DNA from 2 places in the Streptococcus sp. 27098_8_73 genome. Region 1 is predicted to be linked to the other one. Evidence: predicted binding sites of a transcription regulator. Region 1 holds the regulator's gene; the other holds the start of a gene.

Region 1 (7,883 bases):
TTTTCATAATCTTGCCGAATATAGTAAGCCTTAACAAAGTTTGCCATCGTATTCGAATGGTTGACACTAGGGATACTAGCTACTCCGGCAGGCTTATCTAAAACTAGAAAGTGCTCATCTTCATACACGATCGACAAATCACGATCCACGGCTTCTAGGCTTTCAAAGCCTTTCTCAGAAGGGATATCTACTGTCACCTTATCGTCAATATCCAGCAAATAAATGGCATTTTGAGTTTGACCATTGACAAGAATATTGCCACCTGCAAACTTCACTTTGGCCAAAAGGGCTTTTGAAATTTCATGCTTTTTCAAAAAAGTTTTGACTTTGACATGCTCATCCGCAATAAATTCAAATCTCATTCTTGGCACTCCTCGATAAAGGAGTCTCTCACGCGATTCCAAAAGCTGGTATGGCTAGGTGAAGCTACAAAGTTAATCTTATGATTATCGATTTGGTACTCAATACGGACAATATTTTTATAAGAAAATGTTTGATTATCAACCGCTATGGTATAGTAGTCATTACGAGTCGGTAGGAGCTCAATCTTATCTTTTTTAGGAACAATAACTGAGGAACCTAAAGTACGATACACACGATTGTTGAGGCTAGCAATCTCTGTCACTTGCAAGGCTTCAATCGTTGGATGTAGAACAGCTCCTCCTAACGATTTATTGTAGGCTGTGCTTCCAGTAGGCGTTGAGACAGAAATCCCATCACCTCTAAAACGCTCAAAATGGACATTATTGATGACCACATCAACTACCATGGTTCTGTCGGAACGTTTAATCGTTGCTTCATTGAGCGCACGAATCGTCCGAGTTTCCCCATTTTCAAAGGTCAGCTTGACATTTAAAATCGGATAAGAGACCTTGGCACCTGTGTCTAATTTCAGATTTTCCACTAATTTATCGATTTCAAAGTCTCGGTAATCTGTATAAAAACCCAAATGTCCGGTATGGACACCGACAAAGCGCACCTTATCCAGCTGCTCTTCATACTTGTGAAAGGCTGATAGCAGCATCCCATCACCACCGACAGAAATCACGATATCTGGATTTTTGGGTGTCAGAATAAAGCCTGCTTTCCGCAATTTTTGCATCAGAGTTTGAAATACTTCCTCACTCTGCCTTTTGCGATTGCGGATTATCGCTATTTTTTTACCTGTATTCTTCATCTGTATCGTCACTATTTCCAACACCGTCATTTAGCTTGCGGTGCAGAGGATCAAAGAGCGCTTGTGCTTCTTGGATGGCATCGCGAATGGCTCCCATCTCTTCATCTAGCTGATAGGCGAGATTAGCTGTTGTCTCCAAGCGCCGTTTGATTTCCTCTGGAAATTCTCCTTTATACTTATAGTTTAAAGAGTGCTCAATCGTTGCCCAAAAGTTCATGGACAAGGTACGAATCTGAATTTCTGCCAAGATAACTTTATTTCCATTAATCGTATCTACTGGATATTCAACAATGGCATGGTAGCTACGATAACCACTGTCTTTTTTGTTTTTGATGTAATCACGTTCCTGGACGATACGCATATCTGTCCGATTTCGTAAAACTTCTAAAACTTCATCCACATCGTCTACAAATTGAACCATAACACGCAAACCAGCAATATCCTGCATCTCTTGGGCTAAGTTTTCCTCAGTTATCCCGCGAAGTTCCATTTTTTCCTTGATGCTTTCAATATGTTTTACGCGACCGGTTACAAACTCGATCGGTGAATGGCGTTGCTGTTTGCGATACTGTTTGCGAATGCCACGAAGCTTTATTTTCAACTCACCAACCGCCTGAATATATGGATCCAGAAAATCTTCCCAATCTATTGTCATATACATACCTTGTCATCTATTCGTTTTTTGTATAAAATAAACACAGTTGTTATTATAACATAAAATCGCTTTCAGATAAAGAAAAGGATTTAAAAATGAACCATTTAGAAATTGAATACAAAACAATGCTAACAGAAGACGAACATAAACGACTTCTGACCTTCTTTGATTATGTCCAGCCAATTTTCCAAGTCAACTATTATATTGATTCGGCTGACTTTGCTCTCCGTGAAGCTCGTATGGCTCTGCGAGTCCGAACCACTCCTGACGCTGCTGAGTTTACTCTAAAAATTCCTCAAAAACTTGGAAATTTCGAATACAACCAAGCCTTGTCCGAAGATGAATTCAAGGAAATTACAGAAAATTTGCAATTTCCTCAGGGAGAAATCCTAGACAAACTCCAAGAAAAAGGAATCCCAGTTGACAAACTAACAATACTCGGAACCCTTGAAAATATTCGCTATGAAAAACAAGATGCAATTGGCCTTTTTGCCTTAGACGAAAGTCGTTACTTTGGTAAAAAAGATTTCGAATTAGAATTAGAGATCAATGATATTGAAAAGGGGGAGCAAAAGTTCAAAGACTTTTTAAACGAAAATCAAATCCAATACAAGCCTGGTAAAAGTAAGATTGCCAGATTTGCCGAAAACTTGTAAAAATGCTGAAATAATCTCATTTTTTTGGTAAAATAATATTTATAAATCTAAAGAGACAAAAAGAGGATGGTCATTCTAATGTCAGACAAAAAAAATATGAAGCTTTTCTCCCTCAATTCCAATCACTCAATTGCTGAGAAGATTGCTGAAGCTGCCGGAGTACCTTTAGGCAAGCTTTCTTCCCGCCAATTTTCTGATGGCGAGATTCAGATTAACATTGAGGAGAGTGTTCGTGGCTATGATATCTATATCATCCAGTCTACCAGCTTCCCAGTCAATAATCACTTGATGGAGCTATTGATAATGGTTGACGCTTGTAAACGAGCAAGTGCCAATACCGTAACTGTGGTTATGCCCTATTTTGGTTATGCTCGCCAAGATCGGACAGCTGCTCCTCGCGAGCCAATTACTGCAAAACTCGTGGCCAATATGCTTGTTGGAGCTGGCGTAGACAGAGTTATTTCACTTGACCTTCACGCTGTCCAAGTACAAGGCTTCTTTGATATTCCTGTTGACAATCTCTTCACCATTCCATTGTTTGCTGAGCATTATTGCAATATGGGATTAACTGGCGAGGATGTTGTCGTCGTTAGCCCGAAAAATTCTGGCGTGAAACGCGCTCGTAGCTTGGCAGAATATCTCGACGCTCCAATCGCCATCATCGACTATGGTGAAGATGAAGCAGGACGCTCTGAAGGCTATATCATCGGTGAAGTTGAAGGTAAAAAAGCGATTTTGATTGACGATATCTTGAATACCGGTCGTACCTTCTCAGAAGCTGCTAAAATCGTTGAACGTGAAGGAGCTGTCGAAATCTATGCTGTCTCAAGTCATGGTTTATTTGCAGATGAAGCTGCAGACTTACTAGACAGTGTTCCTATCCGAGAAATCTTGGTGACTGACTCTGTTGATACCAAAGAAAAGACTCCGAAGAATGTTCACTATATCACAGCCAGCGAGTTGATTGGCGATGCTATCGTGCGTATTCAAGAGAGAAAACCAGTCAGCCCACTTTTTGCTTTTCAAAAGAAATAAGGGATAAATTTGTGATTTATTTAGATAATGCTGCTACGACTGCCTTGTCACCTGCTGCGATTAAGTCCATGACTCAGGCAATGACAGTCTTCGGCAATCCATCCAGTACCCACAGCCACGGTCGAGAAGCTAAAAAACTGCTCCGACAAGCTCGCGAAGATATTGCTAAAGTTCTACACACACAGAGCAAAAATATCCTCTTCACCTCAGGTGCTACTGAAAGTAATAACACTGCTATCAAGGGATATGCCCTGCGCCATCAGAATCAAGGCAAGCATATTATCACTACAGCCATTGAGCACCATGCTGTTTTGGAGCCTGTTGAATACTTAGTGGAGCATTTTGGCTTTGAAGCGACTATTATTCAGCCAGTGGATGGGCAAATCCGAACTGAAGATATCAAGAATGCCCTCAGACCAGATACTATCCTTGTCTCAGTAATGGCTGTCAACAATGAAACAGGCTATATTTTGCCGATTCAAGAAATCGGTAAATTGCTAAAAGATCATCCTGCTGCCTTCCACGTTGATGCGGTCCAAGCCGTCGGCAAGCTCCCTATCTATCCTGAAGAATGGGGAATCAATTTCCTGAGTGCATCAGCTCATAAATTCCATGGTCCAAAAGGGGTGGGATTTCTCTACGCTGACCAGATGGATTTTGATAATTTCATGCATGGCGGCGATCAAGAAAACAAGCATCGAGCGGGTACAGAAAACCTCGTTTCCATTGTCGGAATGGCAACTGCCCTTTCTGAAAATGTTGCCCACTTAGAGGAAAATCTTGAGCATGCCCAGCAGTTAAAAGATACTTTACTGAACAACCTAGCGGATATAGACTACTACCTAAACGAAAGTCAGCCTAGCCTGCCTTATGTTGTCAATATTGGATTTCCAAACCAAAAGAATGACCTTATCTTGCTTCAAATGGACCTTAATGGCTTTTCAATCTCGACTGGCTCTGCTTGTACAGCTGGTGCTGTTCAGCCCAGCCATGTCCTTCAAGCCTTATATGGCCCAAACTCTGAGCGCTTAAAAGAATCCATTCGTATCAGTGTATCAGATCAAACTAGCATACAAGAAATCAAACTATTCAGCCAAAAACTAAAAGAAATACTAGGAGGATAAGATGGCTTTTCAAACATCTGTTAGCTTAGCAAACTGCGACTTCACCTATTCACTCCATCCAAATGTCAAGAAATTTACCTTGCGAGATAATACATTTGCTGAAACAAAAGTTGGTAATTACGAGCTTTCTCGCTTACTCGAAGCTGTTCCTAATAGTGGCGATGGATTCTTGCTTAAGATTATCGTCAATAAAGATCTAAGCGGAGTAAAAATCAATATTACGGACAAGTCTGGTTTAAGATTGGTTAATATCTTCAAATCAGAAAAACACCATATTATTCAGCAAAAATTCTATTTCCTGATGGATAGTTTAGTTGAAAGAGATATTTTTGAAAAAACACCCCAATAAGCGAAATTCTAAGAATTTTGCTTATTTCTATTATTTTATCTATCTTTATTAGTATAATAATATTTTGTTCATCAAATTAGTTGATTTTTTCACAAACTTTCTATAGAATAGAAGATAGAAAGGTCGTGATTTTGTGAAAACTGAAAAAAGCAATCCTATTCCACGTGCTACTGCTAAACGGCTCTCCCTCTACTACCGGATTTTCAAGCGATTTAACGCGGAAAATATTGAAAAAGCCAATTCAAAACAAATCGCAGAGGCGATTGGAATCGACTCTGCGACTGTTCGGCGTGACTTTTCTTACTTCGGCGAGTTAGGTCGTAGAGGTTTTGGCTACGATGTCAAGAAACTAATGAATTTCTTTGCCAATCTTCTCAACGACAACTCGATTACAAATGTCATGATTGTTGGTGTCGGAAATATGGGCCGTGCTCTTTTACATTACCGCTTTCATGAACGGAATAAAATGAAGATTGTAATGGCCTTTGATACAGATGATTATTCTGACGTCGGGACCACCACAAATGATGGAATTCCTATTTATGGAATTTCTCAAATTAAAGAAAAGGTCCAAGAAGGAAACGTAAAGACTGCCATTCTAACAGTGCCGAGCGTTAAGGCACAAGAAGTCGCATCCGTCTTGGTTGATGCTGGTATCAAGGGAATTCTTTGCTTCTCCCCAGTGCACTTATCTGTCCCAAAAGATGTGGTTGTACAATATGTAGACCTAACCAGCGAACTCCAAACCTTACTCTACTTTATGAGAAAAGATGATGAGTAAGGTAAGAAAGGAAACAGACACTTTATGAAAAAACCGATTATCGGTATAACAGGAAACCAAAGGGATATTCCCAACGATCAATTTATCCATATAAGTTATACTTCAACTGGCTTTATCGAGGGAGTCAATAAAGTTGGAGGAATCCCAATTATCTTGCCAATTGGTGATGAAGCCTTAGCTCACACCTATATTACTATGATTGATAAACTGATTCTTACCGGTGGACAAAATGTCCAGCCTCATTTCTACGGAGAAGAACAGACTATCGAAAGTGATGATTATCTGCTTCAAAGGGATCTATTTGAACTAGCTCTCATCCGAGAAGCACGAAAACAAAACAAGCCTATTTTTGGCGTCTGTCGTGGTACTCAGCTTTACAATGTTGCTATGGGTGGCACACTTCATCAAGACATCGAGAATCACTGGCAAGACAGCACTGCTCAATACACTACACAGACTATGGTCACTAAAAATGGCTCCATCCTCCATGAATTATACGGACCTACTTGCCAAATCAACTCATTCCATCACCAAAGTATCAAGGACCTAGCGAAAAATCTAGAAGTCATAGCCTACGATCCTCGGGATAAGGTCATTGAGGCTGTTACCTCAACTGATGGAAGACCATTTCTTGGTGTGCAGTGGCATCCAGAATTTCTATTTCCCACAAGAACAGGTGATTTAGCCTTGTTTGATTATGTGGTCCACAAACTTTAGATCAAATCCGTTTTTTCACGATAACTATAATAATTATTTTTTGAAACTATTAAATGATCTAAAAGAACCAAACCCATTAGTTCACAGGCTTCTTTCATGTGTTTGGTGACCTCGTCGTCATTCTTACTTGGTAAAGTCACTCCAGAAGGATGATTGTGCACTAGTATAATAGATGTCGCCAAGTGTTTGAGCGCATAATGCAAAATCTCGCGCGGTTCAGCAATACTTCTAGTTACCGTTCCTACAAAGATTGTCTGCTGATGGATGATCTGGTTCTGACTGTTGAGATAAATAGCAACCAAACATTCCTGCTTTTTATCGCCCAATTCGACCTGCATTTTGCGAGCTAGTTTTTGACTTCCAAGAATTTGCTCCCTCTCCAGCACTTCAGCTTTGTTGATACGACAGCCGAGCTCAATAATGGCTTGCAACTCAACAGCCTTCACAGGCCCAATTCCTGAAATTGTCTGCAATTCTTGCAAAGTCAAATATTTCAAATCATTCAAACTAGAAATCGATGATAAAATCCTTTGAGAAACTTGAAAAACAGTTTCTTTTTTGCTGCCTGTTCGCAAAAATATAGATAGCAATTCCTGATTACTAAGTTTATCCGCTCCTTCTCTTATTAGCCGTTCACGTGGCATCATGCTTATGTCATCCTGCAATGAAATACGATACATATCAACCTCCTTACTTATTAATTCGAGATTAAATAAAAAAAAGAACTTAAATAAATGAACTACACCCCAAAGGTTAGACAAAAAATCTATCGATTAGGCGAGTTTATTTATTTAGGCTATTTATTATTAATTGCTAAATCTTATCATATTTGTTGCTTGCTGTTGTAACAGCTTCTCTAACGGATGTAGACCATTGTCCCTTGATGGCACTATCTAAAGTATCATTAATCCCCTTGATAGCCAACTTTCCTTCCTTTGCAACTTTACTAATCGCTTCCTTAGATTTGGTCTTAATACCATCACTTTTACTAAGAATATGTGGAGCATAAACGTTTGTTATCAAAGATTTTTCAATCTGTTTTTGAATAGCAAGCAGACGAGTTCCTAAATCATCGAAATTTCCTACAGTAAATACACCTGTAATATCCTCAGTTAATGTTGTTGCCATTTTAGTATCACTTCCTTTTACTCTCTAGTTTTATTATTGTCATCTGCGGCTATTCTCCTACGTAGATAAGCCTCCTCTAACTTATCATCTAGATATCGTCTTTCTCGTCGGAAATCATCACTCTCTTTTAAAGATTCTAATTCCAATATTTTTTGCGCCTGCATCAAGGCATCTTCCGATAACATTTGGTAAGATTCCATCTCTCTATTAAGAATCCTATAAAAATCTTGATCCGCATCAGTAGATTTCAAATAATGCAAA
Region 2 (7,883 bases), on a different contig from region 1:
AGGCTCTTTCAAGGTATAGAGGCCGACGAGAACAAGAGTCACAAAGAAGGCGAATGAGCCCCAAGCCATAAACATAAAGGCTGGTGTATTCCGGTAAGTTTTCTTTTTAAGGTTGTTCATATCTAAAATCTCCTTTTCGATTTTTTTCATTGTATCATGGGTTTTTGAGACAGTCAATGAAATAGCGGCTATTTTAATCAGACTGAACAATTCATATTAGTTTGTATCATCTTACTAAGATATCTAAAAGTATTTTATTTTTAAAAAATATTTTTTCTTTAAGCAAATTTTAAGATAAGGACGTTATACTAATACCATCAAATGAAGACCTCCTAACTTTATTTGATAGAAATCCTAAAACTTTTTCATAATAATCTCCCATAAGAGCCACCAAATTCGGTGGCTTTTTTTGTATTCAGAAGCGGGTCGGATTGCTTCCTCTGCCCTATTTTTTGCTATAATAGTCCTATGAGTAGAATTTTAGATAATGAATTAATGGGGGATGAGGAGCTGGTAGAACGTACCCTCCGTCCTCAGTATTTAAGAGAATATATTGGTCAGGACAAGGTCAAAGATCAGCTGAAAATTTTTATTGAAGCGGCTAAATTGCGGGATGAGGCGTTGGATCATACTTTGCTTTTTGGTCCTCCAGGTCTGGGAAAGACGACTATGGCCTTTGTCATCGCCAACGAACTCGGTGTGAATATCAAGCAAACTTCTGGTCCGGTCATTGAAAAGGCTGGTGATTTGGTGGCCATTCTCAATGATTTGGAGCCAGGTGATGTCCTCTTTATCGATGAGATTCATCGTTTGCCTATGGCGGTAGAGGAAGTACTATATAGCGCCATGGAGGACTTTTACATCGACATTATGATTGGGACTGGCGAAACCAGTCGCAGCGTCCATCTGGAATTGCCGCCTTTCACATTAATTGGGGCGACCACTCGGGCGGGCATGCTGTCCAATCCTCTGCGGGCTCGCTTTGGGATTACCGGTCATATGGAGTATTATGAAGCCAGCGATCTGACCGAAATCGTCGAGCGGACGGCAGAGATTTTTGAGATGGATATTACCCACGAGGCTGCTCGGGAGCTTGCTCTACGTAGCCGAGGCACACCGCGGATTGCCAATCGTTTGCTCAAGCGGGTGCGGGACTACGCGCAGATTATGGGCAATGGCCTGATTGATGATAAGATAACTGACCAAGCTCTCTCCATGCTGGATGTGGACCAGGAAGGTCTGGACTATGTGGACCAGAAAATCCTACGAACCATGATTGAAGTTTATGGGGGTGGTCCAGTGGGGTTGGGAACCCTCTCAGTCAATATTGCTGAGGAGCGCGAAACGGTGGAGGACATGTATGAGCCTTACCTGATTCAGAAAGGCTTTGTCATGCGGAAACGGACTGGGCGCGTGGCGACTCGCAAAGCCTATGAGCATCTAGGATATGAGTATATGAAGGAATGATGACAGAAAAGGAGATTTTAGACCATCTAGGTCAAGATCCAGACATCCGAGCGATTTTGGAAATTATTCGCAGTTTGCGGCTCGAGGACTCTTGGCTGGCTGCGGGCAGTGTCAGAAATTTTATCTGGAATATCTTGTCTGGTAAGTCGGGCTTTGATGCTGAAACGGATGTAGATGTCGTATTCTTTGATCCAACTGTGTCTTATGAGAAAACTTTGCAGCTGGAGATGGGGTTGAGAAAAGCTTTTCCCGCTTATTCTTGGGAGCTGAAAAATCAAGTCTATATGCATAGTCATAGTCCCAACACCCAGCCCTATACTAGCTCGAAAGATGCCATGAGCAAGTATCCTGAGTGCTGCACAGCTATCGGTCTTCGATTGCTGGAAAATGATAAGCTAGAGCTTTTTGCACCCTATGGCTTGGCAGATATTCGAGCATTTCAGGTTCGACCAACACCGCATTTTTTAGCGGATGCGGATCGAAAGAAGCTTTATAGGCAAAGAATCCGCAAGAAAAACTGGCAGGCTAAATGGCTACAATTAAGTTTTGAATATCTTTCTGAAGAAAAGTAAAGTTTAATCTGGTGCAAGCTAGATTGAGTAGGTAACCGCCTCAATGATCTGCACTCTTATGTAAGTCGGTATAATTAGCTGTTTTTCAGAGTCCGCTTCCGCTGTCACAGAATAATCAAGAAAGCTCCGCAGTTTTCTTTTTATTCTGGTATAATAGATCTATGAAGAAAATTGTATTTGTTTGTTTAGGAAATATCTGCCGTAGTCCGATGGCAGAGTTTGTTCTGAAAAGTCTGACTGATGATATACACATTGAGAGTCGAGCGACATCTAGTTGGGAGCATGGCAACCCTATACATCAGGGGACTCAGGCTATTTTTAAGAAACATGCGATTTCTTATGACAAAGGAAAGACTTCTCAGCAGATTTCAGCGCAAGATTTTGCAGAATTTGACTATATTATCGGCATGGATGAAGCCAATATTCGAGATTTGAAGAAAATGGCGCCAGTGGATTTTCAGGATAAAATCTACCAGTTTGCTGATCTCGGTGTGCCAGATCCTTGGTACACAGGAGATTTCGATGAGACTTATGAACTGGTTTTGGCTGGTTGCCACAAGTGGCTAGAACGCTTAAATGGATGAAAAATGGATAAAATAAAAGAATTTTACGATAAATATAAAATCTATCTGACCCGTCAGAATTTAGAAATCCTAGCGGTGACTGTGATTGCCTTGTCAGCGATTTTGGTATTTACCTCCAATATCCCTAGCAAGGGTGCGCTAACGTTGGATCAAGGTAAGATAAAATATGAAGGCAGTCTAGTTCACGGAAAAATGAACGGCGAAGGTACCCTGACTTTTAAAAATGGAGATAGCTATAAAGGGCATTTCAAAAATGGTACTTTTGATGGTAAGGGTACTTTTACATCGAAGGCTGGTTGGAAATATGAAGGTGAATTTGCCAACGGTCAAGCCAATGGTAAAGGAAAACTGACGACAGAAAGTAATGTCGTCTATGAAGGAACGTTCAAGCAAGGAATTTATCAAAATGCGCATTAGATGGTTTTCACTGGTTCGGATTACTGGACTGGTCTTAGTGTTACTCTATCATTACTTTCAGGGAGTTTTTCCTGGAGGTTTTATTGGAGTGGACATCTTTTTCACTTTTTCAGGATTTTTGATTACTTCATTATTGATTGATGAGTTTACAAGAAGTCGTACGATTGATATTATGGGCTTTCTGAAACGGCGCTTTTATCGTATTGTTCCTCCGCTCGTTTTTATGATTTTGGTCATCATGCCTTTTACTTTATTGATCCGTCGGGATTTTGTAGCAGGTATCGGGACGCAGATTTCAGCTGCGCTTGGTTTTGTGACTAATTTTTATGAAATGATGTCGGGCGGCAGTTATGAAAGCCAGTTTGTACCGCATTTGCTGATTCACACTTGGAGTTTGGCACTGGAAGTGCATTACTATATCCTCTGGGGCTTGGCTGCTTGGGGCATTAGCAAGATTAGCAAGTCAGTTGCTCAGTATCGGGGGCTGATTTCTCTGACTTCAATTGCTCTGTTTCTGTTCAGTTTCTTGGCTATGTTTATCGGAGCCTTTTTCAGCAAGAATTACTCCAATATTTATTTCTCAAGTTTGACCCATGTCTTTCCTTTCTTTGCTGGGACAGTGCTAGCGACTTTTTCTGGAGTCGGAAATGTGGGCGTTCAGATGAAGAAATTGGAAGAAAAGGTCGAAATCAAGCAAGTCTTGATTGCTTTAGCTGGCAGTTTTGTTCTTCTTATTTTGCTCAGCTTTATTTTGAAATTTGACAGCTTGTGGACTTATTTATTTGGTTTCTTGATTTCAACACTTCTGGCTTGTGTCATGATAGCAGCAACCCGTATCTTGCACGATAAATTGCCAAATATTAAGGAGCCTAGTCCTCTCAACTTTATTGCAGACACTAGCTATGGAGTTTACCTCTTTCATTGGCCTTTCTATATTATTTTTACTCAGTTGATGAGCAATGGATGGGCTGTGCTTTTGACTACAATCTTGAGTTTTGGTTTCGCGGCTCTTTCTTTCTATATCTTAGAGCCGACTTTAGCTGGACGGAAGCCTCGGATTTTTGGCAAGGAGATGAATGTAAGTTCCATCACCAAGCCGATTTTCTACAGTTTTATTCCGCTGACATTTATCTTGCTTATTATCACCGTCACGGCTCCGTCTGTGGGTGCCTTTGAGGAAAGCCTGATTGTCAATTCTTTGAACCAAGCCGATACGAAAATGCAGACAACCCGTAAGCACGCAGACCAAAAAACTGCGACAAATTATAACGTGGCAGAGGGAACGACTGTTATTGGTGATTCGGTCACTTTGCGCTCCGCTGAATGGATCCAAGAGGCTATACCTGACGCTCAAGTCGATGCAGTGGTTAGCCGTAATTTAGTGTCTGGTCTGGAATTTTTCAAGAACGATATTGCTAACCAAACACTGCTTCAAAACGTCGTCTTGGCATTGGGAACCAATCCGGTTGACAATTATGAAGAATTGCTGGATCAGTATATCGAGCTCTTGCCAAAAGGCCATCGCTTGATTTTAGTCACGCCATATGATGGCCGGACAGCCAATGATCCAAGTAGTATTCCTGTTAAGATGCGACAATACGAACTTGAACTTGCTAAGAAATACGATTTTGTATATGTAGCAGACTGGTATCAGGTAGCGATTAATAATCCGCAGATTTGGATTGGAACAGACTATGTCCATTATGGGGCAGATTCAGAGTCTATGGCAGAGGGAGGTAAACTCTACTCTAACATGATAAAAGAGGCTTTGGCTGCCGCTTCAAATGGCAGTGTTAAGCCATAGAACTAGCTCGGTTATTTAGCCGAGCTCATTTTATAACAAAAAAGAAAGCGCTAACACATTTTTAAAGAAAAGTATGTGAAATTTTTGAGAATAGACATAGAATTTAGTAAAAAAGCCTGAAATATCAGTGTTTAAAAAATAATCCATAAAAAGTTTGTGAACTTTTGTTGAAAGTGTTTACAAATTTGTGGGAATAGAGTATAATTATATTGTGAAATAATTAACAAAGGTTAAAATCTTCATTTAACCTTTTGGCAGAAACCATTGGAGGACTATAATGGCTGATAAGAAGAAAACTGTTGAACAAGAAGATAAAGTGCTAGCGGCTGAAAAACATGTTGACGAGCTTGTGCAAAAAGGTCTCCTAGCTCTTGAAGAAATGAGAAAACTAAATCAAGAGCAAGTAGATTACATCGTAGCAAAAGCTTCAGTTGCAGCTCTTGATGCGCACGGGATCCTTGCTCAACATGCGGTTGAAGAAACTGGTCGTGGTGTATTTGAAGACAAGGCAACGAAAAATCTCTTTGCCTGTGAACACGTTGTCAACAACATGCGTGGTGTGAAGACTGTTGGTGTTATCGAAGATGATCCTGTTACTGGATTGACAAAGATTGCGGAGCCTGTCGGAGTTATCTGTGGTATCACTCCAACAACGAACCCAACATCAACAGCAATTTTTAAAGCATTGATTGCCTTGAAGACACGTAACCCAATCGTTTTTGCCTTCCACCCATCTGCTCAAGAATCATCTGCTCACGCAGCGCAAATCGTTCGTGATGCAGCTATTGCAGCTGGCGCACCAGAAAACTGTGTGCAATGGATTACTCAGCCATCTATGGAAGCAACAGCAGCTTTGATGAACCACGATGGTATTGCAACTATCCTTGCAACAGGTGGTAATGCCATGGTTAAAGCTGCATACTCTTGTGGAAAACCAGCTCTTGGGGTAGGTGCCGGAAACGTACCAGCTTACATTGAAAAATCTGCTGACCTTCGCCAAGCCGCTCATGATATCGTGATGTCTAAATCATTTGACAATGGTATGGTCTGCGCATCTGAGCAAGCGGTGATTATTGACAAGGAAGTTTATGACGAATTTGTAGAAGAATTCAAGTCATACCACACTTATTTTGTAAACAAAAAAGAAAAAGCTCTTCTTGAAGAATTCTGCTTTGGCGCTAAAGCAAACAGCAAAAACTGTGCTGGTGCTAAACTAAATGCAAACATCGTTGGTAAACCAGCTGGATGGATTGCAGAACAAGCAGGCTTTAAAGTACCAGAAGGTACCAACATCTTGGCTGCAGAATGTGCGGAAGTAGGTCCAAATGAGCCATTGACTCGCGAAAAACTTTCACCAGTTATCGCTGTCTTGAAAGCTGAAGATAGAGAAGACGGTCTTAAAAAAGCTCGTCAAATGGTTGAATTTAACGGACTTGGTCACTCAGCAGCTATCCATACAAAAGACGAAGAATTGGCTAAACGCTTTGGTACTGAAATCAAAGCGATGCGGATTATCTGGAACTCTCCATCTACTTTCGGTGGTATCGGGGACGTATATAATGCCTTCATTCCATCTTTGACACTTGGATGTGGTTCATACGGACGTAACTCAGTTGGTGATAACGTGAGCGCTATTAACCTTCTAAACATCAAGAAAGTAGGGAAACGTAGAAATAATATGCAATGGTTTAAAGTTCCTTCAAAAATTTACTTCGAGCGCAACTCTATCCAATACCTTCAAACATGTGAAGATATTGAACGCGTTATGATCGTTACTGACAAATCTATCGAAAAACTTGGCTTTGTTCAACGTGTGATCGATCAATTGAACGCACGTAGCAACCGTGTAACGATCCAAGTCTTCTCAGATGTTGAACCAGATCCAGACATCACAACAGTAGAACGTGGTGCTGAAGTGATGAAAGCATTTGAACCAGACACTATCATCGCTCTTGGTGGTGGTTCTCCAATGGACGCGGCCAAAGTGATGTGGCTCTTCTATGAGCAACCAGAAATTGACTTTCGTGATTTGGTTCAAAAATTCATGGATATCCGTAAACGTGCCTTCCGCTTCCCATCACTTGGTAAGAAAGCGAAGTACATCGGTATTCCAACAACTTCAGGTACAGGTTCAGAAGTAACACCATTTGCTGTTATCTCTGATAAGAAAAACAACCGCAAATACCCATTGGCTGACTACTCATTGACACCAACTATTGCGATTGTTGACCCTGCTTTGGTTGAGTCCGTTCCAGACTTTATCGCTGCTGATACAGGTATGGACGTCTTGACTCACGCGACTGAAGCCTATACTTCAAACTTCGCTAACGACTACACAGACGGTATTGCACTTCAAACTATCAAACTTGTCTTTGAATGGTTGGAAAAATCTGTTAAGACAGCTGACCCAGAAGCACGTGAAAAAATGCATAATGCGTCTACAATGGCTGGTATGGCCTTCGCCAATGCCTTCCTTGGTATGAGCCACTCAATGGCCCACAAGATCGGTGGTGTTCACCATACTGTTCACGGACGTACAAACGCAATCTTGCTTCCATACGTCATCCGTTACAACGGTACTCGTCCATCTAAGACAACTACATGGCCTAAGTACAACTACTGGAAAGCTGATGAGAAATTCCAAGACATCGCGAAAATGCTTGGCTTGCCTCACTCAACTCCAGAAGAAGCAGTTGAAGCTTATGCCAAAGCGGTTTACGATCTTGGTGAAGCAGTCGGAATCACAATGAACTTCAAAGGCTTTGGAATCGATGAAAAAGTTTGGAAAGATAGCTTGCATGAAATCGCCTTGCTTGCTTATGAAGATCAATGTTCACCAGCAAACCCACGCTTGCCAATGGTAGCTGACATGGAAGAAATTATGGCAGATGCCTACTATGGTTACAGAGAACGTCCAGGACGTCGTAAATAATGTAGAATCAATCCCTCATTAAGTGGGGGATTTTTCTTTCTTTAAAATGTATGAAATAGACGACTTTTTAAAAAACTAGGGAAAAGATAGGCCAGAAAGCTTTTTTG

The links. Region 1 encodes Rex, which represses fermentation and respiration genes when NADH is low (regulators of the CRP and FNR family bind a similar motif). Its sites were predicted from a motif close to TTGTGAANTANTTCACAA; they were not measured.
Region 2: the regulator Rex is predicted to act here: its motif matches at 5,054-5,071, upstream of adhE (bifunctional acetaldehyde-CoA/alcohol dehydrogenase).

The regions. Positions count from the first base shown of each region.
Region 1 covers NZ_JAPVZT010000001.1:177,516-185,398, forward strand. Annotated here, with positions in the region: gene O3651_RS00935 (RluA family pseudouridine synthase) at 1-362, opposite strand, end outside; gene O3651_RS00940 (NAD kinase) at 359-1,177, opposite strand; gene O3651_RS00945 (GTP pyrophosphokinase family protein) at 1,161-1,832, opposite strand; gene O3651_RS00950 (CYTH domain-containing protein) at 1,928-2,488, shown strand; gene O3651_RS00955 (ribose-phosphate diphosphokinase) at 2,567-3,523, shown strand; gene O3651_RS00960 (cysteine desulfurase family protein) at 3,535-4,647, shown strand; gene O3651_RS00965 (DUF1831 domain-containing protein) at 4,649-4,996, shown strand; gene O3651_RS00970 (redox-sensing transcriptional repressor Rex) at 5,130-5,777, shown strand; gene O3651_RS00975 (gamma-glutamyl-gamma-aminobutyrate hydrolase family protein) at 5,802-6,494, shown strand; gene radC (DNA repair protein RadC) at 6,491-7,174, opposite strand; gene O3651_RS00985 (hypothetical protein) at 7,308-7,622, opposite strand; gene O3651_RS00990 (hypothetical protein) at 7,640-7,883, opposite strand, start outside.
Region 2 covers NZ_JAPVZT010000013.1:25,100-32,982, forward strand. Annotated here, with positions in the region: gene O3651_RS08790 (YiaA/YiaB family inner membrane protein) at 1-120, opposite strand, end outside; gene ruvB (Holliday junction branch migration DNA helicase RuvB) at 469-1,467, shown strand; gene O3651_RS08800 (nucleotidyltransferase family protein) at 1,464-2,039, shown strand; gene O3651_RS08805 (low molecular weight protein-tyrosine-phosphatase) at 2,201-2,623, shown strand; gene O3651_RS08810 (MORN repeat-containing protein) at 2,627-3,040, shown strand; gene O3651_RS08815 (acyltransferase family protein) at 3,030-4,844, shown strand; gene adhE (bifunctional acetaldehyde-CoA/alcohol dehydrogenase) at 5,122-7,776, shown strand.